DNA from 2 places in the Actinomadura luteofluorescens genome. Region 2 is predicted to be linked to the other one. Evidence: riboswitches for the same ligand, from Rfam matches in the RefSeq annotation. Region 2 holds a riboswitch; the other holds the start of a gene.
What was found. A riboswitch is a leader RNA that binds a small molecule or an ion and turns the genes downstream of it on or off. The one in region 2 is predicted to bind ZMP and ZTP.
Positions count from the first base shown of each region.

Region 1: it holds a riboswitch for ZMP and ZTP, as region 2 does, so the genes downstream of both, glyA (serine hydroxymethyltransferase) here and BJY14_RS26270 (bifunctional methylenetetrahydrofolate dehydrogenase/methenyltetrahydrofolate cyclohydrolase) in region 2, are expected to answer to the same signal.

Region 1 is NZ_JACCBA010000001.1:243,503-257,978, forward strand. It holds gene BJY14_RS01130 (aspartate/glutamate racemase family protein) at 1-692, shown strand, start outside; gene BJY14_RS01135 (isocitrate lyase/PEP mutase family protein) at 719-1,513, shown strand; gene BJY14_RS01140 (NAD(P)/FAD-dependent oxidoreductase) at 1,500-2,936, opposite strand; gene BJY14_RS01145 (GNAT family N-acetyltransferase) at 2,987-3,574, opposite strand; gene BJY14_RS01150 (carboxymuconolactone decarboxylase family protein) at 3,567-4,238, opposite strand; gene BJY14_RS01155 (GNAT family N-acetyltransferase) at 4,401-5,465, shown strand; gene BJY14_RS01160 (class I SAM-dependent methyltransferase) at 5,449-6,234, shown strand; gene glyA (serine hydroxymethyltransferase) at 6,266-7,537, opposite strand; ZMP/ZTP riboswitch at 7,591-7,677, opposite strand; partial or broken gene BJY14_RS47610 (DMT family transporter) at 7,734-8,597, opposite strand; gene BJY14_RS01175 (Lrp/AsnC family transcriptional regulator) at 8,708-9,199, opposite strand; gene BJY14_RS01180 (MFS transporter) at 9,277-10,518, opposite strand; gene bla (class A beta-lactamase) at 10,515-11,447, opposite strand; gene BJY14_RS01190 (RNA polymerase-binding protein RbpA) at 11,675-12,046, opposite strand; gene secG (preprotein translocase subunit SecG) at 12,129-12,371, opposite strand; gene tpiA (triose-phosphate isomerase) at 12,511-13,320, opposite strand; gene BJY14_RS01205 (phosphoglycerate kinase) at 13,324-14,476, opposite strand, start outside.
Region 2 is NZ_JACCBA010000001.1:5,623,066-5,637,541, forward strand. It holds gene BJY14_RS26235 (cell division protein PerM) at 1-283, shown strand, start outside; gene BJY14_RS26240 (DUF4190 domain-containing protein) at 320-793, opposite strand; gene purN (phosphoribosylglycinamide formyltransferase) at 896-1,612, shown strand; gene purH (bifunctional phosphoribosylaminoimidazolecarboxamide formyltransferase/IMP cyclohydrolase) at 1,609-3,174, shown strand; gene BJY14_RS26255 (GAP family protein) at 3,363-3,989, shown strand; gene BJY14_RS26260 (hypothetical protein) at 4,150-4,326, shown strand; gene BJY14_RS26265 (GNAT family N-acetyltransferase) at 4,335-4,928, opposite strand; ZMP/ZTP riboswitch at 5,057-5,142, shown strand; gene BJY14_RS26270 (bifunctional methylenetetrahydrofolate dehydrogenase/methenyltetrahydrofolate cyclohydrolase) at 5,204-6,064, shown strand; gene BJY14_RS26275 (FHA domain-containing protein) at 6,251-6,982, opposite strand; gene BJY14_RS26280 (DUF3017 domain-containing protein) at 7,277-7,717, shown strand; gene BJY14_RS26285 (NADP-dependent isocitrate dehydrogenase) at 7,856-9,073, shown strand; gene BJY14_RS26290 (malate dehydrogenase) at 9,340-10,329, shown strand; gene BJY14_RS26295 (HSP90 family protein) at 10,521-12,296, shown strand; gene BJY14_RS26300 (hypothetical protein) at 12,283-14,476, shown strand, end outside.

The DNA of each region.
Region 1 (14,476 bases), 5.4 Mb from region 2:
CCGCGCTGTGCTTCCGGACCTTCTGCCAGGAGGGCTTCCGCGAGCTGGGCCCCGACGACCACCCGGACGTGACCCTCGACCTCATCGCGCTCGCGCGCAGCATGCCCGCGTGGGACGCCGGGGACCACGCCGCCGTCAGGGAGATCCTGGCCGACAGCGTCCGGCGGCTCGCCGCCGCGGGCGCGGACTTCTTCGCCTGCCCCGACAACACCGCGCACCTGGCCCTGGAGCACCCCGGAGACGAGCTGGCGCTGCCCGGCCTGCACATCGTCCAGGTCGTCGCCGACCAGGCCGCCCGCGACGGCCGGACGCGGGTCGGCGTGCTCGGCACCCGCTTCACCATGGACGGACCGCTCTACCCGCGCGAGCTGGCCGCGCGCGGCATCGCGGCCGAGGTCCCGGACCCGGCCGACCGGGAGACCGTCGACCGGATCATCTTCGGCGAGCTGGTCAACGGGGTCTTCACCGAGGACGCGCGCCGCGAGTACGTCCGGATCATCGAGCGCCTCGCCGCGCGCGGGTGCGACGCGGTCGCGCTGGTGTGCACCGAGATCCCGCTCCTGATCACGCCCGAGGCCTCGCCGCTTCCCACGCTCGACTCCACCCGCCTGCTGGCCCGTGCCGCCTTCGACGTGGCCGCGGACCGCAGCCCCCTCCCCGCCTGGCGCGGCGGACGCTTCGACGGGCGGTGAAACGATCCGCCCCTAGATTGGCGGGCATGGACTTCGGGGGCGCGGAGAAGGCGAGCCTGTTCAGGCGGCTCCACCACGGCGACCGTCCGCTGGTGCTGCCGAACGCGTGGGACTTCGCGAGCGCGGCGGCGCTGGCCGAGGCGGGGTTCCCGGCGGTCGGCACGACGAGCCTCGGCGTCGCCGCGGCGGCCGGGAAGGCCGACGCGGCCGGCGGAACGCGCGCCGAGACGGTCGCGCTCGCCCGGGCGCTGGCGCGGCTGCCCGTCCCGGTGACCGTCGACGTCGAGGGCGGGTTCTCCGGCCGGCCCGGCGACGTGGCCGCGCTCGCCGCCGGACTCGCCTCGTCCGGGATCGCCGGGATCAACCTGGAGGACGGCCGCGCCGACGGGACCCTCACGCCCGCCGGCGACCAGGCGGCCGTCATCGCGGCCGTCAAGCAGGCCGCGCCGCTCATGTTCCTCAACGCGCGCACCGACACGTTCTGGCTGGGCGCGCCGGACCTGGACGAGACGCTGCGGCGGGCGCGCGCGTACGCGGAGGCGGGAGCGGACGGGATCTTCGTCCCCGGGATCGCCGCCGACGCCGACATCCGGGCGCTCCTGGAGGCCGTCGACCTGCCGCTGAACGTGCTCCATCTGCCGGGCACGACCGGGTACCCGCGGCTCGCCCGGCTCGGCGTGCACCGGGTGAGCACCGGGTCGCTGCTGTTCCGCACGGCGCTGCGCGCGACGGTCGCCGCGGCCCTCGACGTGACCGGAGAGGGCGACGCCCCTTCCGTGCCGTCGTACGCGGACGTCCAGCGGCTCGTCAGTGACCGGTGATCCGGTCGGCGAGACGGGCCAGGCCCGACGTGCGCCCCGACGGCGCGGACGACTCGCGGGCGTCGGCCGCGCGGTAGAGGGCGTACATCGCGTGGACGCCGAGCCAGCGCAGGGGTTCGGGCTCCCATCGGCGGACCCGGCGGTCCACCCACGGCAGCGCGGTCAGGTCGGTCTCGTCGCCCAGGACGAGGTCGCGGAGGGTGCGCCCGGCGAGGTTCGCGGTGGCGACGCCGTGGCCGGTGTAGCCGCCGGCGTGGCCGAGCCCGGTCGCGCGGTCGAGGACGACCGTCGCGCACCAGTCGCGGGGGACGCCGAGGACGCCCGACCAGGCGTGCTCCACCGCGCCTTCGTCGGCGACGGCGGGCAGCATCCCGGTGAGCATCGTCCAGAGCGCGTCGATCGTGGCCGGCTCCGTCCGCCCGCCGTCGTCGACGCGCGAGCCGTACCGGTAGGGGCGGCCCCGGCCGCCGAAGGCGATGCGGTCGTCGGCGGTGCGCTGCGCGTACATGTAGTAGTGCGCCATGTCGCCGAGCAGCTCGCGGCGCTCCCACCCGATCGCCTTCCAGGTGCGGGTGGGCAGCGGCGTCGTGACGATCATGGAGCTGTTCATCGGGAGCCAGTCGCGGCGGTGGCCGGGCAGCGCGGCGGTGAAGCCCTCGGTGGCCCGCAGCACGTACTCGGCGGTGACGGTCCCGAACGGGGTGACGGCGGCGGCCGCCCCGTCCGGCCCGCGCGGGTCGATCCGCACGACCGGCGTACGCTCGTGGATCCGCACGCCGAGCCGCCGGACCGCCGCGGCGAGGCCCCGGACCAGCGCGGCGGGCTGCGCCCGCGCAGCGTGCGGGCTCCAGGCGGCGCCGGTCGCGCCCTCGATGCGCAGCCGCTCGTCGCGTTCGACGGCGGGCAGCGGGACCAGGTCGTCGTCGCTCCAGCCCCACGCGCGGGCCTCGTCGACCATGGCGGCGAGGCGGGCGCGCTGGGCGGCGTTCCGGGCCACGTGCAGGACGCCGCCCTTGACCAGGCCCGCGTCGATGCCCTCGGCGGCCGCGACCCGGACGACCTCGTCCACCGCCCGGAACATGGCGTGCTGCAGCGCGATCGCGGCGGGGCGGCCGTGCCGGGCGGCGTAGCGCTCCCGGGACCCCGCGATCTCCCCCAGCACCCAGCCGCCGTTGCGGCCGGACGCGCCGAACCCCGCGAACTCGCGCTCCAGCACGACGATCCGCAGGTCGGGGCGGGCGCGCTTGAGGTAGTAGGCGGTCCAGAGCCCGGTGTAGCCGGCGCCGACGACGCACACGTCGGCGGCGCAGGGGCCCGGCAGGCGGGGGCCGGGGGCGGGGCGCCCGGCCGCCCGGTACCAGTGGGAGACACCGCCGTTGGCGAAGCCGGGCGCCAGAGGCGCGCGGCCCGGGGAGGAGCTCATGCGCTCATCCTGCTGCATTCCGCAGCAAAATCAACAGGCGGCAACGGATTCTAGGGCACGACGTCGACTATTCGACGGGATCCGATCCAGCGGGAGCGTTCGGCGGCGTAGTACGCGGCGCCGTCGGGCCCGGCGGGCCCCTCCCGCCAGCGGCGCATCCCGAGCTGCAGCGCGATCTCCGACGACGCGGGGTTCGCCATGTCGATCTCGGCGGTGATCCGGTGCACGCCGACCACCCCGAACGCGTAGTCGAGGACGGCGCGGGACGCCTCGGCGGCCAGCCCCCGCCCCCAGTGGTCGGGCTCCAGGCTGTAGAGGATCTCGACGTCCACGCCGTGGCCGAGCGGCCCCTCGTGGTGGCTGAGCCCGGCCACACCGGCCAGCGGGCCGCCGGGCGCCGCCGCGCCGCCGCCCGGGGACGGGGAGACGGGGCGCAGCGCCCACAGTCCGTAGCCCTCGGTGGCGAAGTCCCGCTCGCTGGCCTCGATGATCTCGCTGACCTGCACGGGCGTGACCACCCGGTCGTCGAACAGGTGGCGCCGGACGAGGGGCCCCGTCCAGTGCGTCAGCAGGGCGCCGTGGTCGCGCATCGACACCGGGTGCAGCACGAGCCGCACCGTGCGCAGCACCTCACTCATACCCGTCCCCCGCGGCGGGCCACTCGGGCGCGGCCTCCCCGTCGGGGACGCCGACGCGGAACACGCGCAACTGCAGCGCGAGCGCCCGGTAGTAGCCGACCAGCGCGACCAGCTCGACGAGGGCGGTGCGGCCGAGCGTGGCCACCGCCTCGGTGTACACGGCGTCGGCGAGGTCGCCCTCGGCCACGAGCTGGCGCGCCGCCTCGTACACCACGCGCTCGCGGACGTCGGCGAGCATCGGCGCGCGGCCCTCGCGCAGCGCCTCCGTCTCCTCGTCGGCGAGCCCCTGCCGGCGCCCGATCCGCTCGTGGGCGTACCACTCGAAGTCGGAGCGCAGGTGCGCGGCCACGACGAGCGTCGCGATCTCCCGCTCGCGCTTGGTGAACCCGGTGCGGAAGCGCAGCGCGGCGCCGAGGTCCTGCAGCGCGAGCCCGACGGGAGGGCTGTAGAGCATCGCGTTGAACGGGCCCTGGAGGCGCCCGATGTCATCGGCCAGGGCGAAGGGAGGGTTGCGGTCGCCGGCGCGGGGCCCGCCCGTCACCGCCTCGTAGACGGCTCGCTGCTCTTCGCTGAGCGAACCGGGGAGGAGCAGCGGGAGCCTCGTCGGGGACGGGCCGCGCCGCGGTCGGTCGTTGACGCGCTCACCGGTCACGGGGTCGATCACTCACCGCACGCTAGGCGCTCGAAGCGGGCGGCTCAACCCCCGTCCGGAATGTGAAACCCCTGGCACACGATGACGTAGCGGCCGCGTAACACGCGTCGGCGAACCTTGTCGGCGACCGCACCGGACACGAACGGGGCACCCCGCCCCCGGAGGGAACGTCCCATGCCGCTGCTGCGCATCCGCACCGAGATCGAAGACCGGCCCGGCCGCCTCGCCTCCCTCACGGCCGCGCTGGCCCGGCGCGGCGCCAACATCCTCGGACTGTCGGTCCAGCTCGACGCCGACGGGGTGGTGGACGAGTTCATCGTCGACGTCCCGCGCGGCGGCCCGGACGCCCGCGCCCTCGCCGAGGCGCTGGGCGCGGCGGGCGGCACCCGGACCGCCGTGCTCCCCGCCCGCCCCCGCGACCTGGTGGACGAGCCGACCCGCGCCCTCGCCCTGGCCGCCAGGCTCCGGGCCGAGCCGGACGCGGTGCCCGAGATCCTCGGGGAGCTGCTGCGCGCCGACGATGCCCGGTGGGACGCCCCCGGCGGCGAGGAGCCCGACCCCCGCGACCTCCTCGTCCCGGTGCGCGGGCGCCCGGTCCGGCTCCGGCGCGCCGGGCTGCCCTTCACGGCGACGGAGGCGGCGCGGGCGGACGCGCTGGTGCGGGCCGCGCTCCCGGCGGTGCCGCGCCCGTCGGCGTCCCGGCGGATCGCGCTGCGCGACGGCACGCAGGTGGTCGTCCGGCCGGTCGAGCCGGGCGACGGGGACGCCGTGCGGGCGCTGCACGAGCGCTGCTCGCTGGACAGCCGCCGGATGCGCTACTTCAGCCCCAAGCCGTACCCGCCGCGCCGGTCGTTCGAGGGGTTCTGCGATCCCTCGCGGGGCCTGACGCTGGTCGCCGAGGGCCCGGACGGGTCGCTGCTGGCCCTGGCGCACCTGGTCCTCGTCCGCGATCCGGGCGCCGCGGAGGTCGCGTTCCTGGTCGAGGACGCCTGGCAGGGCCGAGGGCTCGGCCGCGGCCTCGCCGAGCTGCTGCTCGCGCTGGCCCGGGACCGCGGCCTGGTGGAGGTGCGCGCGACCGCCCTGAGCGAGAACGCCCGGATGCGGCGGCTGCTGACCTCGCTCGGCGGCCGGACGCGGCGCACCGACGACACCGCGATCGTGGAGATCAGGCTGCGGCTGGACGGCCGTCCCGCCGAGCCGGGGGCGCTGGCAGGATGGGCGGGTGAGCGGCGTATATGACGACCCCTGGGCCTACGAGCTGGCGTGCTCGTTCCGCGACGTGCCGGCCGAGGTGGACGTGCTGCTCGCGTGGTGCGCCGAGCAGGGCCTCGCCCCCGGCACGGTGCTGGAGCTGGCCGCCGGGCCCGCCGAGCACGCCCGCGAGTTCGCCCGCCGCGGGCGAGCGGCGACGGCCCTCGACCTGAACCCGCGCATGTGCGCCTACGCGGCCCGCGAGGCCGGACGCGCCGGCGTCGCCCTGGAGGTCGTCGAGGGCGACATGACGCGGTTCGCGCTGGGCCGCCGGTTCGACCTCGTCGCGACCATGCTGGACTCCACGTCCCACCTCATGACGCTGGACGCGTTCGTCGCGCACCTGCGGTGCGCCGCCGCGCACCTGTCCCCCGGCGGCCTCTACGTCATCGAGATGTCGCATCCGCGGGACCGGCTGGGCGACGATCCGAGCGTCAGCACCGGCTGGACGGTCGAGCGGGACGGCGTCCGCGCGAGCGTGCGCTGGGGCGAGCCGTCCGACCGGCTCGACCCGGTCACCCAGATCGCCGACGACCGCGTCACGATGACCATCACCGGTGAGGGCGGGGAGCCGCGCGTCGTCCGCGACGTCGTGCCCTACCGGTTCTGGACGGCCACCGAACTGGACGCCGCGGTCCGCCTCGCGGGCGGGCTGGAGGCGGTCGCGCAGTACGGCGACTTCGGGGCCGGCGAGGACGCGGTGTCCCTCGCCGACCCCGGGGCCTGGCGCATGATCACGCTGCTGCGCCCGTGCTGAGCGCCCGGCCGCCGAGCATCCGGGACGGGCCTCAGGGCTCGGAACGCCAGCCGGGCATCGGGTAGGAGGCGAGCAGGTCGCGGACCTCCCCGGCGACCCGGTCCAGGACCGCCTCGTCCTGCTTGGCGGCGGCCTGCACCACCTCGTCGATCCACGCCGCGAGCCGCGGCATGTGCTCCTCGCCGATCCCCCGGGTGGTGATCGCGGCGGTGCCGAGCCGCAGCCCGGACGGGTCGAACGGCTTGCGCGGGTCGAACGGGACGGCGTTGTAGTTCAGCTCGATGCCGGCGCGGTCGAGGGCCTGCGCGGCGGGCTTGCCCGCGACCCCCTTGGCGGTCAGGTCGATGAGGATGAGGTGGTTGTCGGTGCCGCCGGAGATCAGGTCGTAGCCGCGGTCCAGCAGCGCGGCGGCCAGCACCTTGGCGTTCGCGACGACCTGCCGCGCGTACCCGGCGAAGTCCGGCCCCGCCGCCTCCTTCAGCGCGACGGCGATCGCGGCCGTCGTGTGGTTGTGCGGCCCGCCCTGGAGGCCGGGGAAGACGGCCTTGTCGACCGCCTTCGCGTGCTCGGCCGTCGACAGGATCATCGCGCCGCGGGGGCCGCGCAGCGTCTTGTGCGTGGTGGTGGTGACGACGTCGGCGTGCCCCACCGGGGACGGGTGCGCGCCGCCGGCGACCAGGCCCGCGATGTGCGCGATGTCGGCGGCCAGGACGGCGCCGGTCTCCCGCGCGATCTCGGCGAAGGCCGGGAAGTCGATCGTCCGGGGGACCGCGGTGCCGCCGCACCAGATCAGCTTCGGCCGCTCCTTGAGGGCGAGGTCGCGGACCTGGTCCATGTCGACCCGGCCGGTGTCGGCGCGCACGTCGTAGCGGACGGGCCGGAACCACTTGCCGGTGGCCGACACCGACCAGCCGTGCGTCAGGTGGCCGCCCATCGGCAGCGACAGGCCCATGACCGGGTCGCCGGGCTCCAGGAAGGCCATGTAGACGGCGAGGTTGGCGGGCGAGCCGGAGTAGGGCTGGACGTTGGCGTGCTCGGCGCCGAACACGCCCTTCGCCCGCTCGATCGCGAGCAGCTCGATGGGGTCGACGTTCTGCTGGCCCTCGTAGTAGCGCCTGCCCGCGTAGCCCTCGGAGTACTTGTTGGTCAGGACCGTGCCGGCGGCCTCCAGCACCGCCTCCGAGACGTAGTTCTCCGAGGCGATCAACCGGATCTTCTCGTACTGGCGGCGGGCCTCGGCCTCCACCAGCGCGGCGATCTCGGGGTCCCGGCCCCGCAGATGGGGTACGGCCGGTTCGTGCATCATGAGCCTCCGCGCTGCTCGCGCCAGGGCTTCGGGCGCCCCGGCGAAGGGGACCCGTACACCCAGGCGCGCGGTGTGCGGACTACTTTCGCTCCCCGGTGGTCGTCTCCACCTTGACTGCGCCAGTCGCGTGGGCGCCATCATACCGGGCCGCACCGCGCCGTCGCGGCGCGGGCGCCGGGACCGAGACCAGGAAGAGCCCGCCCATCAGCAGCAGCGACCCCGCCGCGACCGGCGCCGACATCCGCTCGCCGAGGACGGCCACGGCCAGGCCGGTGGCGACGAGCGGCTCGGCGAGGCTGAGCGTCCCGGCGGTCGCGGCCGCCACCCGGCCGAGGCCGGTGACGAAGAACATGTAGGCGGCGGCGGTCGCGGCGATCCCCAGCCAGGCGACCAGGGCCGCCGAGCGCGGCGCGGCCAGGGCCGGCAGTTCTGGCAGCGTCCAGGGCAGCAGGGCCGCTCCCCCGGCCAGCAGCGTCACCGCCACCGCCCCGGCCATCCCGGCCCCGCTCGTCCCGGAGCCGAGGCCCGTCAGGACCTTGGCCGACACCGTGTAGACGCCGAAACACGTGCCGCCGACCAGGCTCAGCGCGATCCCGGCCGGATCGGCCTGGACGGCCTCGCCCGGCACCATCAGCAGCGCCACGCCGCCGACCGCGCAGGCCGTCCCGGCCCACCAGCGGCGGCCGAGCCGGGCGCCCAGGACGAGCCGCTCGCAGAGGCCGGTCGAGACGGGCGCGAGGCCGAACACGACGGCGGTCGCGACGGCCGCGCCCGTCCGGTCGACCGCGCTGAAGAACGAAGCCTGGAAGGTGCCGGTCGCGGCCGACGCCGCCACGAGCGGCGGCCAGGTCCGCCGGGTCAGCGCCAGGAACGCGCGGCGGTCCGCCATGAGCACGACGACGGCGAGGACGAGCCCGCCCGAGAGGATCCGGGCGCCGCCGACCGCGACCGGGCTCGCGGACGGCCCGGCCAGCACCTGCGCCGGCCCGACCGTCCCCCAGAGCACACCGGCGGCGAGCACCAGCAGCGCACCGGACGAGTTGTTCCATCGGTCCATGCCGCCGAAGCTAGGCGAACATACGGCTCATGACGGCCTGGGCCGTCATTTGTTCGCCCTGGTCAGTCAGTGCCGTCATTCCTTCGAAACAGGCAGGGAACTCCAGCCCGTCAGCTGTAGGGCGTTCGGCCTCCGGACCGGTGAGCCGACGGAAGTTCGGACTGCTCCACCGGCTGCACGTAGTCGTACACGACGATGGTGCGGACGTCCACGTACTCCTTGCGGCGCGCCAGCCGGTCGAGCACGAAGTCGCGGAGGTAGGCGGTGCTCGGCACGGCCACGTGGACGAGGAGGTCCTCGTTCCCGGTCACCACGAAGACCCCGATCGTCTCGGGCATCGAGGCCATGCTGTCGCGGGCGGACTCGATCGCCTCGCGCGACTGCGGCCGGATCCTGATCGAGATCAGCGCCTGCACGCCGCGGCCCAGCCGCTCCAGGTCGGCCGCCGCGTGGAACCCGGTGATGACGCCCCGCGAGCGCAGCGCCCGCGTCCGCTCCAGGGCCGTGGACGGCGCGATCCCGACCGCCTCCGCCAGTTCGCGGTTGGTCTGCCGCCCGTCCCGCTGCAGGCGCCGCAGGATCGCCTGGTCGACCGCGTCCATGTGGTTCCTCCCGAACTGCCCGGCGGACGCCGAACTCCCGCGCGGGAAGCGCGCCCGGACGTCCCGTTCCCCGAAGATTATTCGCCCCGGGCCGTGCCCGCCACCGAGCCCGCCATCATGCCCGGACCCCTGCCGGCCGTGCCCGCGGCGGCCAGGAGCGCGCAGGCGCCGACCCCGGTGAGGGCCCACGCCGCGCCCGCCGGGCCGAGGTCGAAGAGGCGGCCGATCACCAGGTCGCCCGCGAAGGAGAACATGCCGGCGCAGAACGCCAGGACGCCGTAGTACGACCCGAAGCGCTCCGGCGGGGCGCGCCGCGCGGTGCGCTGGAAGACCGACGGCTGCACGAGGCCGTTGGCGGCCCCGTTGAGGACGGCCGCGACCATCAGCGGGCCCTGCTGCGTTCCGTCCAGCGCCGCCAGGACGAAGAACCCCGCCGCGGCGCACAGCAGCCCCGCCCGCAGCACCCACGGCCGCTCGCCGCGGCACCGGACGGCGACGAACGGCTGGACCGCCGCCGCGACCATGGCCAGCAGCGAGAAGCACAGCGTCGCCACCGCGGGCCTGAAGCCGAGGAGGGGCACCGCCGTCATGATGTGGGTGGCGAGGAGCGTCGTGGGCGCGGTCAGCAGCGCGAAGTACAGGAACACCCGGTCGCCGAGGACCGCGCGCACGCCCGCGAGGACGTCGCGCGGGCGCGCGGGCGCCTTCTTCTCGCCGGACCGGGGCACGAACAGGAACAGGAAGCCGGCGACCACCCACAGAGCCGCGGCCGTCCCCGTCAGGAGCGCGAACCCGGACCCCGTGCCCAGTAGGAGAAGCCCCATCGGCGGGCCCGCGACCGTCGCCAGGTGCTGGGCGGCGACGTAGGCGGCGAATCCCCCGGACCTGGCGGCGGGGCCGACGGACGCCAGCAGGCTGTGGCCCGCGGGATTGTAGAGCGCGCCGCCGACCGCGAGGGCGACGGCGGCGCCGAGCAGCGCCCCCACGCTCCCGGCGGACCCGAGCATGACGAACCCCACCGCGCGGACGGCGCAGGAGATCACGCCGGTCCGCCGCGCGCCGAGCAGGTCGGTGACCGCCCCCACCGGCAGGAGCAGCGCGAACTGCAGGCCCACCCGCACGCCGAGGACCAGCCCGACCGTGCCGGCCAGCAGCCCGAGGTCGTGCCGGAGGTGGGCGACGAGGTGCGCCATCACCGCGAAGAAGCCGAGGCTGGCGGCGAGCTGGATCGCCACCACCGGCACGATCACCCGGCGGCCGGACGGGTCCGCGGGAGGCGCGGGCGGCGAGACGGCGGGCGCGCGAACGGAGACGGTCACAGCCCTGCCCGGGACAGGCCGGAGACGACCAGCGCCGTGGCCTCCGCGATCAGGACGTTCTTGGGCGGGGTGTCGTATCCCGGGCGGTCGGTCATGACGGCGACCATGAGCGGAGCCCCGCGGGGAGGCCACACGACGGCGATGTCGTTGGCCCTGCCGTAGTCGCCGGTCCCCGTCTTGCTCGCCGTCCTCCACCCCCGGGGAAGCCCCGCCCTGATGCGTTCGGCTCCGACGGCGGTGGCGCCGCGTTCGAGCCAGCCGCGGACCAGGGCGCGCTTGCCGGGCTCCAGCGCGTCGCCGAGAACGATCGCGCGGTAGTCGGCGGCGATCGCCCGGGGGGTGGTGGTGTCCCGCGGGTCGCCCGGGCGGACCCGGTTCAGCTCGGGCTCGTAGTCGTCCAGGCGGCTGACGGTGTCGCCGAGCCCCCGCAGGTAGGCGGTCAGCCGCGCCGGGCCGCCGACGTCGCGCACCAGCAGGTTGCCCGCCGTGCCGTCGCTGTGGCGGATGGCGGCGTCGCACAGCTCCCGGATGGTCATCCCGGTGGCGATCCTGTCCTTGGTGATCGGGGAGATGGAGTTCACGTCGGCCCGGGTGAAGGTGACGCGGTCGTCGAGGTGGCCGAGCGGACCGCCGTGCAGCACCGCGGCCGCGGCGAGCGCCTTGAAGGTGGAGCAGAAAGCGAAGCGCTCGTCGGCGCGGTAGGCAACCTCGGCTCCGGTCCGGGTCGCCAGCGCGTACACGCCGAGCCGGGCCCCGTGCCTGCGTTCGAGCGCCGCGAACCGCGACACGTCCGGCGACGCGGCCGAGGGCCGGGCGGACGGCGACGCCGCGGGGGACGGGCGCTCCTTATCGCCGCATCCCGCCAGCGGCAGGAGGGCCGCGGCGGCCAGCAGTGCCCGCCGGGAGGAGCCGGACTGCTCAGACGGCATGCGCGAAGAACCTGCTTTCCCGGGGCGGAGGGACGGACCCCGCCCAGCAGACCAGAGCCGCACTCGTGACGTCCAATATGGATATCGTGCGCGCCGCCATACCCATGTGCATATCGGAGCAGTTCAGACGGGCCGCCGAGGCATCTGCGGCGGCCGGCGGCTCCGAGAAATGCGTGTGGCCCGCCCCCTGGTCGGGGACGGGCCACACGGTGAGGCTTCGGCGGGCGTCAGCGGGCCGCGGCCTCCATGGCCTGCTTGACGGCGGCGCGCTTCTGCCGGAGCTTGGCGAGCGCCTCCTCCAGGATGGCCTCGCCGTCCTCGTCGCTGCGCCGCTCCTTCACGTACGCGAGGTGGGTCTTGTAGGGCTCCGTCTTCGGCGGGGCCGGGGGGTTCTCGGAGTCCTGGCCGGCGGGGAACCCGCAGCGCGGGCAGTCCCACGTCTCGGGGACCGCGACGTCCGTCGCGAAGCTGGGGCGGGTCTCGTGCCGGTTGGCGCAGTAGAAGGTCACCCAGACGCGGGGGGCGGCGTCGCCGCGCTCCGCCTCTCCCATCGGACCGGCCCCGACACGGCTGCCCCGGATCGCGTTGCCACTACCCACGGAATACTCCTCGCTTGGTGTGCCGCCGCCGCCCGTGACCTTCGAGGACGGCGCGGCGCTCGCATGTGTTGGACGGGACGGCTCAGCCGACGCCCTTGTGCTTGAACAGCAGCCCGAGCACGACGATCGAGGCGAACCAGACCACCCCGACGCCGATGGTCAGCCGGTCGAGGTTGCGCTCGACCACCGACGACCCTCCGAGGGACGAAGAGACGCCGCCGCCGAACATGTCGGACAGGCCGCCGCCCTTGCCCTTGTGCATCAGGACGAGGACCACCATCAGCAGGCTCGTGACGATGAGCACGATGGACGTTGCGATGATCACGTTTCTTCAGCGCCTTGTCTGTAGTTCAGGACGGAGGTCGAGCCGGACCGGGCGTTTACCCGTCAGCTACGAAGGGTACGACGAAGTCTTCGCTGGTTCGGCAAGAACCCCCGGTTCACGCGGAATTGATCAGATGTGATCAGACCGGCAGATCCCGGTACCGGCAGATTTTGACGAACTCGCCCGGGTCCAGGCTGGCACCTCCGACCAAGGCGCCGTCCACGTCGGCCTTCGCCATGATCCCGGCGACGTTGCCGCCCTTCACCGAACCGCCGTACAGGATACGCGTCTCGTCGGCCGTTCCGCCGTCGTACAGCTCGGCGAGCCGCGTGCGGATGGCCGAGCAGACCTCCTGCGCGTCCTCCGGGGTGGCGACCTCGCCGGTGCCGATCGCCCAGACCGGCTCGTAGGCGATCACGGTGCGCCGCACCTGTTCGGCGGAGATCTTCTCCAGCCCGCCGTCGACCTGCGCGAGCACGTGCGGGACGTGCCCGCCGGCCTTGCGGACCTCCAGCCCCTCGCCGACGCACAGGATCGGGGTGAGGTCGGCGGCGAGCGCGGCCTTGGCCTTGGCGTTGACGACCGCGTCGTCCTCAGCGTGGTACTGGCGCCGCTCGGAGTGCCCGACGACGGCGTAGGTGCACCCGAGCTTGGCCAGCATCGCGGCGGAGATCTCGCCCGTGTAGGCGCCGGACGCGTGCTGGGACACGTCCTGCGCGCCGTACTGGAGGCCGTACTTGTCGGCCTCGATCAGGGTCTGCACCGAGCGGAGCGCGGTGAACGGCGGGATCACCGCGACGTCGACGGCCGCGTAGTCGGCGTCCTTGAGGGCGAACGCCATCTTCTGGACGAGCGCGATCGCCTCGAGGTGGTTGTTGTTCATCTTCCAGTTGCCGGCCATGAGCGGCTTGCGGCCGCTCGGGGCGCCGGAAGAGGTCGCGCGGGCCATCGGTCAGTCCTCCAGTGCTTGCAGGCCGGGCAGCGTCTTGCCCTCGAGGTATTCGAGGCTCGCGCCGCCGCCGGTCGAGATGTGGGAGAAGGCCGCCTCGTCGAAGCCGAGCAGCCGGACGGCCGCGGCCGAGTCGCCGCCGCCGACCACGGTGAACGCGCCGGAGTCGATGAGGCCCTGGGCGACGGCACGGGTGCCGTGCGAGTAGGGCTCCATCTCGAACACGCCCATGGGGCCGTTCCAGAAGACCGTTCTGGCGTCGGCGAGGCGCGAGGCGAACAGCTTGCCGGACTCGGGCCCGATGTCCAGGCCCAGGCGGTCGGCCGGAATCGCGTCGGCGGCGACCACGTCGTGGTCGGCGTCCGCGGCGAAGGCGGTGGCCGCGACGATGTCGACCGGCAGCACGAACTCGACGCCGGTCTCCTCGGCGCGTCGCAGGTACTCGCGGACGGTGCCGAGCTGGTCCTCCTCCAGCAGGCTCTTACCGACCTCGTGCCCCTGCGCCTTGAGGAAGGTGAACACCATGCCGCCGCCGATGAGGATGCGGTCGGCCTTGCCGAGCAGGTTGTCGATGACCCCGAGCTTGTCGGACACCTTGGACCCGCCGAGCGCGACCGCGTAGGGGCGCTCGACGTCCTCGGTGAGCTTCCTGAGCACCTCGACCTCGGCGGCGATCAGCCCGCCCGCGGCGTGCGGCAGCCGCTTCGGCACGTCGTAGACCGACGCGTGCCTGCGGTGCACGGCGCCGAACCCGTCGCCGACGTAGACCTCGGCGAGGGCGGCCAGCCGGTCGGCGAAGGCGCCGCGCTCGGCGTCGTCCTTGCTGGTCTCGCCCGGCTCGAAGCGCAGGTTCTCCAGCAGCGCGACGCCGCCGTCGGCGAGGCCGCCGGCCGCGGCGCGGGCGGAGTCGTCCACGACGTCGGTCGCGAACGCCACCGGCGCGCCCAGCAGCTCGCCCAGGCGGGCGGCGACCGGCGCGAGGGAGAGCTCGGGCTTGACCTGCCCCTTGGGACGGCCGAGGTGGGCGCAGACGATGACCTTGGCGCCGCGGGCCCGCAGCGCCTCGATGGTCGGCAGGCTGGCCCGGATCCGCCCGTCGTCGGTGATCCGCCCCTCCTGCAGCGGGACGTTGAGGTCGGCGCGCAGCAGGACGCGC
Region 2 (14,476 bases):
CGCGCCGGATCCGCTGGAGTTCGAGGAGGCCGAGCCCGTCCTCGCGCCCCGGCGGCCCCGCCGCCGGGCGGACCCGGTGCCGGGGCCCGTCGAGGACGAGCCCCCGCCGCCGGGCGACGGCACGATCGTCGTCGAGGGCCACCTGGAGCCCGAGGAGCCCGCCGGGCACGAGCCCGCCGAGGAGCGGCGCCCCGTCCCGCCGCCCCGCGAGGACTCGGGACGCACCGAGAACCGGGGCGGCGCCATCTACGTCCTGCGCGACGACCCTGACCAGGACCTCTAGCCGCGATCAGGGCGGGTCAGAGCAGGTCAGAGCAGGTCAGAGCAGGTCGCCGTACTTGTCCATGCTGCCGGCGGGAAGGTCGAGCTTCTTCTCGATCTTCGGGTAGTACTTCGCGCGGCACGCCTGCTTGTCGGTGGTGGTGTTGGACGTGCTGACGCAGCTCTGGTAGCCGCTCAGCTCCGTCCACAGGAACGCCGTCAGGGAGACCGACAGCAGCGAGAACACGAGCCCGATCGAGCCGAGCACCATGCCGGGGACGGCGCCGGGGGCGGCGTCGTGCGTGCGGCGCGCGCTCCGGCGGGCCCTGATGCCGACGACCAGCGCGGCGATGCCGAGCACCAGGCCGAGCGGGTAGAAGAAGAACGCGGTCAGCAGGGCGATGCCGCCGAGCCACAGGGCCCGCCAGCCGGTGCCCCGCCCGCCCTGGCGCGGCCCCGCGGGCGGCTCTCCCGCGGGCCGCGCGTCCGGGCGGTCTTCGGGCTGGGCCGGACGGTCCGGCTGGTCGCTCACGTTCTTCTCCTCCATGCGGGGTGTTCGTACGGTCTGGGGTGAGGCGGCGCCGGGGCCGCCCGATAGGCTTCGTGTCGTCCCAGTAACGTCCACCGGGGAGTCATGGTGTCCGCCCGGCTCGTCGTCCTCGTCTCCGGCGCGGGGACCAACCTACAAGCGCTGCTCGACGCGTGCGCGGATCCAGCCTACGGTGCGAAAGTGGTGGCCGTGGGGGCGGACCGCCCCGATATCGGCGGAACCGAGCGCGCCGAACGGGCGGGATTGCCGACTTTCACCCTCTGCATACCTGATTTCCCGTCCCGGGACGACTGGGACGCGGCGCTCGCCGGGACGGTCGCCGAGTACGAGCCCGACCTCGTGGTGTCCGCCGGCTTCATGAAGATCCTCGGCCCGCGGTTCCTGGCGCGCTTCGGCGGCCGGACGGTCAACACCCACCCCGCGCTGCTGCCGTCATTCCCCGGCGCGCACGCCGTACGGGACGCCCTGGCGTACGGGGTGAAGGTCACGGGCTGTACGGTTCACTTCGTCGACGAAGGCGTGGACACCGGACCCGTCATCGCCCAGGAGAGCGTCCCCGTGGGCCGGCATGACGACGAGGACTCCCTGCACGAGCGGATCAAGCAGGTGGAGCGCCGGCTCCTCGTCGACGTCGTCGGACGGCTGGCCCGCGACGGATGGACCGCGAGCGGCAGGCGGGTCTCGATGAAGTGCCGGACCGGCGCGGACGCGCCCGGCGGTGAGGGCTCCGCCACGGGTTCGTCCGGCAGCGGTTCGTCTGACAGGGGTTCGTCCGAATCAAGAGGGGAGCTCGGCCGGTGAGTCGGGTGGCGATTGAGCGCGCGCTGATCAGTGTGTACGACAAGTCCGGACTGGAGGAGCTGGCCCGCGGCCTGCACGAGGCGGGAGTGGAGATCGTCTCGACCGGGTCGACGGCGGGCCGGATCTCGGCCGCCGGGGTCCCGGTGATGAAGGTGGAGAAGCTCACCGGGTTCCCCGAGTGCCTGGACGGACGGGTCAAGACCCTGCACCCGAAGGTGCACGCGGGCCTGCTCGCCGACCGGCGCAAGGAGGACCACCTCCAGCAGCTCGACGACCTGGCCGTCGAGCCGTTCGACCTCGTCGTCGCGAACCTGTACCCGTTCGCCGACACGGTGGACTCGGGCGCGGCGCCGGACGAGTGCGTCGAGCAGATCGACATCGGCGGCCCCACGATGGTCCGCGCCGCCGCGAAGAACCACGCGAGCGTCTCCGTCGTGGTGGACCCCTCCGCCTACGGGACGGTCCTGGACGCCGTGCGGGCCGGCGGGTTCACGCTGGAGGAGCGCCGCCGCCTGGCCGCGCGGGCGTTCGCGCACACCGCGTCCTACGACGTGGCCGTGGCCTCCTGGTTCGCGGGCGACTACGCGCCCGACGAGACCGCCGCCGAGACGCGGTGGCCCGACTTCCTCGGTGCCACGTGGGAGCGCTCGAACACCCTGCGGTACGGCGAGAACCCGCACCAGCGGGCCGCCCTGTACCGCTCGCCGGGCGAGAAGGGCCTGGCCGGGGCCGAGCAGCTCTACGGCAAGGAGATGTCCTACAACAACTACGTCGACACCGACGCCGCGCGCCGCGCCGCCTACGACTTCACCGAGCCGTGCGTCGCGATCATCAAGCACGCCAACCCGTGCGGCATCGCGGTCGGCGCCGACATCGCCGAGGCGCACCGCAAGGCGCACGCCTGCGACCCGGTGTCGGCGTACGGCGGCGTGATCGCGGCGAACCGGCCGGTCACCGCGGACCTGGCCCGCCAGGTCACCGAGAGCTTCGCCGAGGTGCTGGTCGCCCCGTCCTTCGAGGACGAGGCCGTGACCGTCCTGAAGGACCGCTTCAAGAACATCCGCCTGCTGGTCTGCCCGGACGCCCCGGCGGGCGGCGCCGAGTACCGTCGCGTCGACGGCGGCGTGCTGCTGCAGGAAGTGGACCGCGTGGACGCCGGCGGCGACGACCCGTCCGCCTGGGAGCTGAAGACCGGAACCGCCGCGGACGAGGCGACCCTGCGCGACCTGGCGTTCGCGTGGCGGGCGATCCGCTCGGTGAAGTCCAACGCGATCCTGCTGGCCGCGGACGGCGCCACCGTCGGCGTCGGCATGGGCCAGGTCAACCGGGTCGACTCCGCCAAGCTCGCCGTCGCGCGGGCCGGGCAGGAGCGCGCCGCGGCGTCGGTGGGCGCGTCCGACGCGTTCTTCCCGTTCCCGGACGGCCTGGAGGTGCTGGCCGAGGCGGGCGTCCGCGCGATCGTCGAGCCCGGCGGGTCCGTCAACGACGACAAGGTGATCGCCGCGGCGGAGAAGGCCGGCGTCACCCTCTACTTCACCGGCGTCCGGCACTTCTTCCACTAGGAGGCCGCGGGCACGCCGTCCTGCCGGGCGCGCCGGCGGGGTCCGCCCCGCCGGCGCGCCCGTGTACGGAAAGGATCAGTTCCCGGTCAAGAACGCGTTGACCAGGGAATCCTCCGTCCGCTGCTCCTCTACCGTGAGTCCTGACGAGGGCGGTTCCCGCGCTGCGGGAGGCACGGCGGGGAGGGGCCATGAGTCTCCAGGTGCTCCCGCTGGCCATCACGATGATGGCCGGGCCCCAGATCATGTCCGCGATCATCCTGGTGACGACGCCGCGGCCCGTGCGGGCCTCGCTGGCGTTCCTGGCGGGCGTGGCCGTCTCGGCGAGCGCGGGGGTCGCCGTCGCGCGGGGCATCTTCGCGCTGGTGGGCAGCGGAGTCGACATCGGCAAGCCCTCCGACGACAGCTCGGTGGGAAAGATCGTCCAGTACGTGCTGATCGCGCTGCTGCTGCTGGCCATCCTGCGCAACTACGTGAAGCGGGCCACGATCGAGCCGCCCAAATGGCTCGGGTCGCTGATGAGCGCCGGACCCGGCCGGGCCTTCAAGACCGGGCTGCTGCTGATCATCCTGATGCCCTCCGACCTCCTCGTGATGCTCACCGTGGGCGCCAACCTCGCGCAGCACCACGAGGGCGTGGCGGCGGCGGCCGTCTTCGTCGGCGCGACGCTGCTGGTCGCGGCGCTGCCGCTGCTCGCCCTGCTGCTGTTCCACCGGCGTGCCGAACGCGCCATGCCCCGCGCGCGGGAGTGGATGACGAACAACAGCTGGATGGTCAACATCATCTGCTGCCTGATCTTCATCGCGATCATCCACTGAGGGACGGCCCCGCTCACCCCCGCGCTCTCCGCGATCCATGCTTTCGTGTCCGGTTTTCCGCCGCGGGACCGCGCATGGCCTTCGCACAGGTAGCCTCGTGGCTGCCGCGCCCCCTGACCCTCCCTTGACCTCGGCGCGGGCGTTCCGTGGTGGAGGCGGGATGAATCTGCTGATGTCCCTCATGCTCGGCGTCGTCTACCAGGCCGACTTGCTGCTGATGGAGTCCCGGCAGGTGATCGGGCTGATCGCCGCCTTCCTTGCCGCGATGCTCGCCGCCCAGCTCGGCTGGCACGGCACCGACCGCCTCATCGGCTGGCGCCAGCGCTCCGAGGACTGAAAGGCCGGTCAGCGCAGTCGCGCGCGCAGGGCGCGTTCGGCGGCGGGCCAGTCGTCGTCCGTCATCGCGTAGGCGGCGGTGTCGCGGATCGAGCCGTCCGCGCGGATCCGGTGCTTGCGGTGGACGCCCTCGAACGCCGCCCCGAGCCGCTCGATCGCCGCGCGCGACCGCTCGTTGCGGACGTGCGTGTGCCAGCCGACCCTGATCGCCCCCAGGTCGCCGAACGCGCGGCCCATGAGGAGCAGCTTCGCCTCGGTGTTGAGCCCCGTCCGCTGCCACCGCGACCCGATCCAGGTGTGGCCGATGCACAGGCCGCGGTCGGACGGGGAGATCTCGTAGTAGGACGTCGTCCCGGCGACCTCGCCGGTCGCCGCGTCGATCTGGACCCAGGGCAGGCGCAGCCCGCGCTCGCAGGCCGCCAGCGCCTGGTCGACCTGCGCGCGCATGTCCCCGGCGTTCCGCGGCTGCCGCTGGCTCATCCAGGTCCACAGATCCGGGTCCTTGGACGCCTCGAACAGGCCCGCCGCGTGCTCGGCGGAAAGCGGCTCCAGCCGCACGTATCGCCCGGTCAGGACGGGCCGCTCGAACCATTCGTCGGTCATGCGCAGCACGCTAGGAGCCAGGGACGGCATCCGGCAGAGCCACTCGGCGTCCTTTTTCGCAAGCCACTCCCGCGTCCGCCCTCCGCGCGAAGCCGCGGAGCCCTCGGATCCAGGCGGCCGGTTAGCATGGGGGCCTACGCGACTGGCGCGGTCAAGGTGGATCACCACCGGGGAGCGAACGACAGTCCGGACACCGCGCGCCTGGGTGACCGGGACCCCTCAGGCCGGGCTCCGCGCCCGGGGCCGGTCCCGGCCGAGATCACCCGGAGGAACGCATGACGGCACAGATTCTGGACGGCAAGGCCACGGCCGCCGAGATCCGCTCGAACCTCAAGGTCCGCGTCGAGGCGCTCCGCGAGCGCGGCGTCTCCGTCGGGCTCGGCACCGTCCTGGTCGGCGACGACCCCGGCAGCCACTCGTACGTGAACATGAAGCACCGCGACTGCGCCGAGGTCGGCATCGAGAGCATCCGCCGCGACCTGCCCGCCACCGCCTCGCAGGACGAGGTGGAGCGCGCCGTCGCCGAGCTGAACGCCGACCCCGCCTGCACCGGCTACATCGTCCAGCTGCCGCTCCCGAAGGGCCTGGACGAGCAGCGCGTGCTGGAGCGCATCGACCCGGCCAAGGACGCCGACGGCCTGCACCCGACCAACCTCGGCCGGCTCGTCCTGATGCAGCCGGGCCCGCTGCCGTGCACGCCGAAGGGCATCGTCGAGCTGCTGCGCCGGTTCGACGTCCCGCTGAAGGGCGCCGAGGTCACCGTCGTCGGCCGCGGCATCACCGTCGGCCGCTCCCTCGGCCTGCTGCTGACCCGCCGCAGCGAGAACGCGACCGTCACGCTCTGCCACACCGCCACCCGCGACCTCGCCGAGCACACCCGCAAGGCCGACATCGTCGTGGCCGCGGCCGGGGTCCCCGGCCTCATCACCGCCGGCATGGTCAAGCCCGGCGCCGCCGTCCTGGACGTGGGGGTGTCCCGCGTGGACGGCAAGCTCGCCGGGGACGTCGCCGCCGACGTCCGCGACGTCGCCGGCTGGGTCGCGCCCAACCCCGGCGGCGTCGGCCCGATGACCCGCGCCATGCTCCTGTCGAACGTCGTCGAGGCCGCCGAGCAGGCCACCGGACCGGTGGCCTGACCGGACGCGGTACCGGCACCGGCACCGACCTCGGACGGGCACGCCGCGGGGGCCGCCACCAGCACCCAGGTGGCGGCCCCCGCCCGCATGGCCCTGGGCCGCGCCGTCACTTGCGCGGCCGCGTCGGGGGCTGAGCGATCGCCCTCCGGGTTGCGCTGCCGGGGGAGGGCGACCGCGGGTCTCACATCAGCTGGCCCTCCGTCCCGCGGCCGTGCTGTGCGCCGGGCGGCCCGGGGCGTGAGCATGGCCGGTCGTGCCCGGCCGGCGCGTCTCGGTGGTGCCGCGCACCCCGGGGACGCGCCCGTCCATCGGCGGACGGCCCTGCTGGGGCACGTGCACCGGCGGCAGCGGGCGGACGAGGCCCATCGCGATGACCTCGTTGGCGAGCCGAGTGCGCCGGTTGGCGCCCTCGGGGATCCGGAACTTCTGGTAGAGGCGCAGCAGGTGCTGCTTGACCGCGGCCTCCGTGACGACCAGCTCGCCGGCGATGTCGCGCGCCGTGGCCGGGGCCACGAACGCCTCGTCGGACAGGGCGGGCCGGCACAGCGAGGTCAGCACGTCGACCTCCCGGCGGGTGAGCTCGGGCGCGACGGCGCGCCGCAGTTCGACGTCCGGGTCGACCTCCTCACGGGGGATGCCCCCCAACCGGCAGCGCGCCGTGCCGAAGCTCACGACGTCACCGTCCTCCAGCACACGGCGGGCGATCGGCCGGCCGTTGACGCGCGTCCCGTTGCGGGACAGGCCCATGTCCACCACGTAGACGTACGGGCCGCGTCGGACGATCTCTGCGTGCAAACGGGACACAGACGGGTCGTCGAGGCGGATGTCCACTCCTCTCCCTCTCCCGACCGTCGTAACGTCGGGGCGCAGCGGCACCACCAGCCCGCTGTCCTCGATCCGCATGAACGGCCCCTCCACGGCAGTCCTCCCAGCTAGTTAGCGACCCCTGTCTGCCGGGTTACCCGGGTGCCATGCCGTCACACCCTCCTACTGGCGAGTAGGACCGATGGCGCAGGGGATTGCGGGCTCTCGGCCATCACCTTGGGCACATAGGTCCCATCCGCATTTCGGCGGCGGGCGACAAGCCGGACTCTTCCCCCGCCGCTCCCCTTGCCTCTCCGTCCCGACCCATTCGCGTCCCCTCGCGGCTCGCTCCCGCCGGCCGGGGGCGCGATGTCGTGCCGGGGCCCGATTGCCTATACCGTGAGGGCCATGAGCACCCAGGTGCACCGGCGCAGGCGCAAGGCGCCGCGTCGGAGGAGCGCCGCCCCGCACTGGCTCGCGCGGCTGCCGTACCTCCTCGTGCTCAGCGGCGTCGGCGCCGGGCTCGGGCTGTGCGCCTTCAACTACTTCCGCAAGGGCTCGGGCCTGATGGCCGCCGCGCTGCTCATCGGCGCGCTCGCCCGGCTGCTGCTGCCCGAGTCGCAGCTCGGCCCGCTCGCCGTCCGGAGCCGGTCGGTCGACTGCTGGACGCTCGTCATCCTCGGCGAGATGGTCGCGTTCGTGTCGCTGAGCGTCCCGCCGATGAACAAGACCGGGCTCGTCCTCGCCGGCGCGTTCGGCGTGGTGATCGCGCTCACGATGCTGGTGCGCGGTGTGCGGCTGGTCCTCGCCGGGCGCTCGGCCCGGGCCGGTGAGCCGCCGCCCGGCTAGGGCGTCGGCGCAGGTCAGGGCGGAGGCGGTGGGTCCCGGGGCAAGGCCAGGTCTAGACCTCATGACCGCCTCGGCTAGCCTAGCCAGTTGAGCCTTACAAGGACTGCTGGCCAGGTGTAGGAAAGGGACAGCAACAGCATGCCCAAGATCAAAGTAGCGGGCCCGGTCGTCGAACTCGACGGCGACGAAATGACGCGGATCATCTGGAAATTCATCAAGGACCAGTTGATCCTGCCTTACCTCGATGTGGACCTGAAGTACTACGACCTGGGGATCGAGCACCGTGACGCCACGGACGACCAGGTCACCGTCGACGCCGCCAAGGCCATCCTGGAGCACGGCGTCGGCGTGAAGTGCGCGACCATCACCCCCGACGAGGCGCGCGTCGAGGAGTTCGGCCTGAAGAAGATGTGGCGGTCCCCGAACGGGACGATCCGCAACATCCTGGGCGGCGTGATCTTCCGCGAGCCGATCGTCGTCTCCAACATCCCGCGCCTGGTCCCCGGTTGGACGAAGCCGATCATCATCGGCCGCCACGCCCACGGCGACCAGTACAAGGCCACCGACTTCGTCGTGCCGGGCCCCGGCAAGGTGACGATCACCTACACCCCCGAGAACGAGGGTGAGCCGATGGAGTTCGAGATCGCCTCGTTCCCCGGCGGCGGCGTGGCCATGGGCATGTACAACTACGACGACTCGATCCGCGACTTCGCCCGGACGAGCATGCGGTACGCGCTGAGCCGCGAGATGCCGCTGTACATGTCGACGAAGAACACGATCCTCAAGGCCTACGACGGCCGGTTCAAGGACCTCTTCCAGGAGATCTACGAGACCGAGTTCAAGGCCGAGTTCGAGTCCAAGGGCCTCACCTACGAGCACCGGCTGATCGACGACATGGTCGCGGCGGCGCTGAAGTGGGAGGGCGGGTTCGTCTGGGCCGCCAAGAACTACGACGGCGACGTCCAGTCCGACACCCTCGCGCAGGGCTTCGGCTCGCTCGGCCTGATGACCTCCGTCCTCATGACCCCCGACGGCAGGACCGTCGAGGCGGAGGCCGCGCACGGCACGGTGACCCGGCACTACCGGCAGCACCAGCAGGGCAAGCCGACGTCGACCAACCCGATCGCGTCGATCTTCGCCTGGACGCGCGGGCTGGAGCACCGCGGCAAGCTCGACGGCCAGCCCGAGGTCATCGACTTCGCCCGCAAGCTGGAGCAGGTCTGCATCGAGACCGTCGAGAGCGGCCAGATGACCAAGGACCTGGCACTGCTCGTCGGCGGGGAGACCCCCTGGCTGACCACGCAGGGCTTCCTGGAGGCGCTCGACACCAACCTCCAGAAGAAGATCGGCGGCTAGAACGCGGCGGTCCCCCTCGCGCAGGCGATCACGAAGGCCGTTCCGGATCCGTCCGGGACGGCCTTCCGCCTGCCCGGACGGGGGCCGCGCGCCGGGAGGCGCACCTGCGCGGTGGCGGGCGGGACGTGCGCGATAGCCTGGCACCGCAACTATCTCGACGGCGAGAGAACCCGCGCCACGCAGGGCGGGCGGGCGGCCTCTCGGGCGGTCGGGTTCCCCAAGGATGGCCGCCTGAGCCCCGTCAGGTCACAGCAGGAGAAGGACGCATGACTCGCACCCCAGTCACCGTTACCGTTACCGGCGCCGCGGGCCAGATCGGCTACGCGCTGCTGTTCCGCATCGCGTCCGGGCACCTCCTCGGCGCGGACGTGCCCGTACGCCTGCGCCTGCTGGAGATCCCGCAGGCGGTCAAGGCCGCCGAGGGCACCGCGATGGAACTGGACGACTGCGCGTTCCCGCTGCTGTCCGGCATCGACATCTTCGACGACGCCGCGCGGGCGTTCGAGGGGACGAACGTCGCGCTGCTGGTCGGCGCCCGCCCCCGCACGAAGGGCATGGAGCGCGGCGACCTGCTGGAGGCCAACGGCGGCATCTTCAAGCCGCAGGGCGAGGCGATCAACGCCGGCGCGGCCGACGACGTCAGGATCCTGGTGGTCGGTAACCCGGCGAACACCAACGCGCTGATCGCGCAGCAGCACGCGCCGGACGTCCCGGCCGGGCGGTTCACCGCGATGACGCGCCTGGACCACAACCGCGCCCTCGCGCAGCTGGCGAGGAAGACGGGCGCCTCGGTCGCCGACATCCGGAAGATGACGATCTGGGGCAACCACTCCGCCACGCAGTACCCGGACCTGTTCCACGCCGAGATCGCCGGCAGGAACGCCGCCGAGACGGTGAACGACCAGAACTGGCTGGAGAACGACTTCATCCCGACCGTCGCCAAGCGCGGCGCCGCGATCATCGAGGCGCGGGGCGCGTCGTCGGCGGCGTCGGCCGCGTCCGCCGCGATCGACCACGTGCACACCTGGGTGAACGGCACCGCCGACGGCGACTGGACGTCCATGGCGGTCGTGTCGGACGGCTCCTACGGGGTGCCCGAGGGCCTGATCTCCTCCTTCCCGGTCACCACCCGGGACGGCGAGTGGGAGATCGTCCAGGGCCTGGAGATCGACGACTTCTCCCGCGCCCGGATCGACGCGTCCGTCGCGGAGCTGTCGGAGGAGCGCGAGGCCGTCCGCAAGCTCGGCCTCATCTGAGCCGCACCTGCTCCGTACCTGAGCGAGCCCTGAGCGGGCCTGCGTCACGAGCCCCGGACCGTGCCCCGGTCCGGGGCTCGTCCGCGTCCGCCCCCGGCGGGCCCACTGATCTGCGGACAAAAGATCTGAAGGCGTCGGTATCGGTCGCTAGGGTGTGATCGCTCGAAAAGTGATCGGGGGAGGGCGTGCCGGTGGCCGAACAGGCGTTCCAGGTGGACCTGCGGGGCGTGGTGGATCTGCTGAGCCGCCACCTCTACGCGAGTCCACGTGTCTACCTGCGGGAACTGCTGCAGAACGCGGTGGACGCGATCACGGCGCGCGGGGCGGGCGGGCGCGTCGAGATCGAGACGGGCGGCGGCGTCCTGCGCGTCCACGACGACGGCGTCGGCCTGACCGAGGACGAGGTCCACACGCTGCTCGCGACGATCGGCCGGTCGTCCAAGCGGGACGAGCTCGGATTCGCGCGCCACGACTTCCTCGGCCAGTTCGGGATCGGGCTGCTGTCGGCGTTCCTCGTCGCGGACGAGATCGAGGTCGTGACCCGGTCCGCGCGCGGCGGCGGAGCCGTCCGGTGGACCGGCCGCTCCGAGGGCAGCTACCGGGTCGAGCCCGGCGAGCGGGACGAGCCGGGCACGACCGTGACGCTGCGGGCGCGGCCGGGCTCGGCGGAGCTGCTGAGCCCGCCGGTCGTCGCCGAGCTGGCCGCCACCTACGGGTCGCTCCTCCCGGTCGAGCTGGTCGTGGACGGCGTCGCCGTCACCGGCGGCGCGCCGCCGTGGCGGGCGTCCTACCGCGACCCCGCCGACCGCAGGCGGGCGCTGGAGCGGTACTGCGAGGAGGTCTGCGGGTTCACCCCGTTCGACGTCGTGGACCTCGACGTGCCGGAGGCCGGGCTGACGGGCGTGGCGTTCGTCCTGCCCGGGCCGGTGTCGCCGTCCGCGCGCGCCGCGCACCGCGTCTACCTGAAGCGGATGCTGCTGGCCGAGAGCGTCGAGGGACTCCTTCCCGACTGGGCGTTCTTCGCGCGCTGCGTCGTGGACGCGGGGGAGCTGCGGCCGACAGCGAGCCGCGAGGCCCTGTACGAGGACGAGTTGCTCGAATCGACGCGGCACGGCCTCGGCGAGGTGCTCCGGCAGTGGCTGGTGAAGCTCGCCGAGACCGATCCGGCGCGGCTGCGGGCGTTCCTGCGGCTGCACCAGCTCGGCGTCAAGGCGATGGCCCTGCACGACGACGACATGCTGCGGATCGTCGACCGGTGGCTGGAGTACGAGACGTCCTCCGGGCCGATGACCCTGCACGAGTTCCGCCGCCGCCACCCGGGCGGCCGGTTCACCTCGGACGTGGACGAGTTCCGGCGGCTCGCGGCGGTCGCGGGCGCCCAGGGCGTGGGCCTGGTCAACGGCGGATACGTCCATGACACCGAGATCATCGAGCGGCTGCCGGACCTGGACCCCGATATCCGGCTCGCACGGCTGGACGCGGCGGAGCTGACCACCACGTTCGGCGTCGTCGACCCGGCGGCGGAGCTGGCGCTGCGGCCGTTCCTGGCGGCGGCGCAGAAGGCGGTGGAGCGGCTCGGCTGCGAGGTCGTCGTCCGCGACTTCGACCCCGCGTCGCTGCCCGCGCTGTACCTGACCAGCCGGGACGCGCAGTTCCGCGACGAGCTGGCCCGCGCGCGGGAGGAGGCGGGCGAGCTGTGGGCGGACGTGCTCGGCGCGGTCGGCGCCACCACGAGCGCCGACCGTCCCCAGCTGGTGCTGAACCACCGCAACCCGCTGGCGCGGCGCGTCACCTCCCTCGGTGACGGCGGACCGGTCGAGGCGGCCGTCCAGGCCCTCTACGGGCAGGCGCTGCTGCTCGGCCACCACCCGCTGCGTCCCGTCGACACGGCGGTCCTGAACCGTTCCTTCATCGGCCTGCTGGAGTGGGCCGTCCACTCCCCGGAGGGCCCTGATGAGCACGGATGACGTCTACGCGCTGATGGCGCGATCGCAGGAGCTGCCCTACGGGGAGGCCCGCACCGTCCTGATCGAGGACGCGCTGCGCCGCGCGGAGGCGGCCGGTGACGAGGTGCTGGCGTTCCACGTGCGGGTGAGGCTGACCGACGCCTACCGGTACGGCGGCGAGCCCGTGAAGGCGTTCGCGACGTTCAGCCGCACGCTGGCCGACCACGACCGCGACCCCGTCCGGTTCGACGAGACGCACAGCCTGCTGTGGCAGATGAAGGCCGTGGTCAGCTCCCTGACCTCGTTCCCGCAGATCCCGCTGGACCGCGCCTACGCCGTCCTGGACGACATGGAGCGGCGCTACAAGGCGGGCGGGCACAGCCTCCAGGCGGAGTACCACTACCGCAACGTGGTGGCGCGGCACATCGGCGACGGTTCGGCGCACGAATGGTTCGTGAAGTGGCGCGCGGCCGAGCGGGACGAGCTGTCCGACTGCGAGGGCTGCGACCCGACCGGCATGGCCCGCCACCTCGTCGAGGCCGGACGGTACGAGGAGGCGTTCGAGATCGCCGCGCCCGTGCTGAGCGCGCGGCTGTCCTGCAACGAGCAGCCGCAGTCGATCCAGACGGCGCTGCTGCCGGTGTACCTGCGCACGGGCCGCCTGGAGGAGGCCGCCGGCGCGCACCGCCGCGCCTACCGGGTGCACCGGGCGCGCCTCGCCGACCTCGGCGACGTCGCCGAGCACCTGGAGTTCTGCGCGGCGACGGGCAACGGGGCGCGCGGGCTGGAGATCCTGCAGCGGCACCTCGGCTGGCTGGACCGGGCCCCGAGCGCGCACGCCGACATGGAGTTCTCCGCCGCGGCGGCCCTGCTGCTGCGGGTGGTGGAAGAGGCGGGCCACGGCGCGGCGACCGTCCGCCGCCCGGCGGCGGACGACCGCCCGGCGGCGGACGTGCCCCTGCCCGAGCTCCGCGCCGAGCTGGCCGAGCGCGCGACGGAGCTGGCGGCCCGGTTCGACGCCCGCAACGGCACGTCCCACCAGGGCGACAAGGTGCGCGGCACGCTGGAGGCCGAGCCGGTCGTCGAGTTCCTGCCGCTGGCCGCCCACCACCGCCGCCCCGCGCCCGCGCCCGCCCCGCGGACCCCCTCCGCCGGCGCCCCGGCCGCCGCGGACGACCTCGCGTCCGTGGACGATCTCGGCGAGCTGCTCGACCTGGTCGAGCGGCGCCGCCAGGACGGCGACCTGCCCGGCATGCTGGCCGCCTTCCGGCGGTTCGACGCCGTCGCCGAGACCACCGAGCCGACGCCCTTCCAGAAGGCCCGCCGCCTCGACGGCCGCGGCGTCGAACTCGCCGTCGAGGGCGACGGGCAGGGCGCCGCGCGCTGCTGGGAGGAGGCGTCCCTGCTCTACGCGGAGCTGGGCGACGAGACCCGCCGGCACCGCGCGCTCGGCCGCCTCGGCGCGATGCGCGTCGACCTCGGCGACGAGGGCGGCATGGAGCAGCTGAACGCGTCCGCCGAGCACTTCTCCGCGCATCCCGGGGAGGACGGCGACGTCACGGCCGCGCTGCTCCGCCTCGCCACCGCGCATCTCTCCCTGGACCGTCCGGACGAGGCCCTCGCCGCCCTGGACCGGGCCGACGCCGGCGACGCGCCCGACCGCGCCGGCGAGCTGTGGTTCCTGCGGGGGCAGGCGCTCCTGCGGACCGGCGACACCGGCGGCGCGGTGGCGGCGCTGCGCCGCTCCGCCGACGAGGCGCGCGCCTCCGGCGAGCCGGAGACCGTCGCCTCGCCCGGCCTGCTGCTCGCCCGCACCCTGGCCCGCCAGGAGAACGGTCCGGACGAGGAGGTGTTCGCCCTGCTCGACGAGGTGATCGCCGTGCTGCCCCCGTCGCCGATGCGCGCGGCGGCGCACTGCGACCGCGGCCTGGCGCTCCTCGCCGCCGACCGGGCGGCGGACGCCGCCGCCGACCTCGCCGAGGCCATCGCGGCCTGGACGGCGGAGGGCATGCACGAGCAGGCCGTCCACCTGCGCGTGGACCTCGCCGCCGCGTACCTTGCCGCGGGCCGCCACCTGGAGGCCGCCGAGACCGCCGAGGAGGCGCTGCCCGGCCTGGACGACGACGCCGCCCGGCGCTGCCGCCTGATCCTCGCGCACGCGCAGAAGGAGATGGGCGAGGAGGACGCCGCCGCGACGTTCG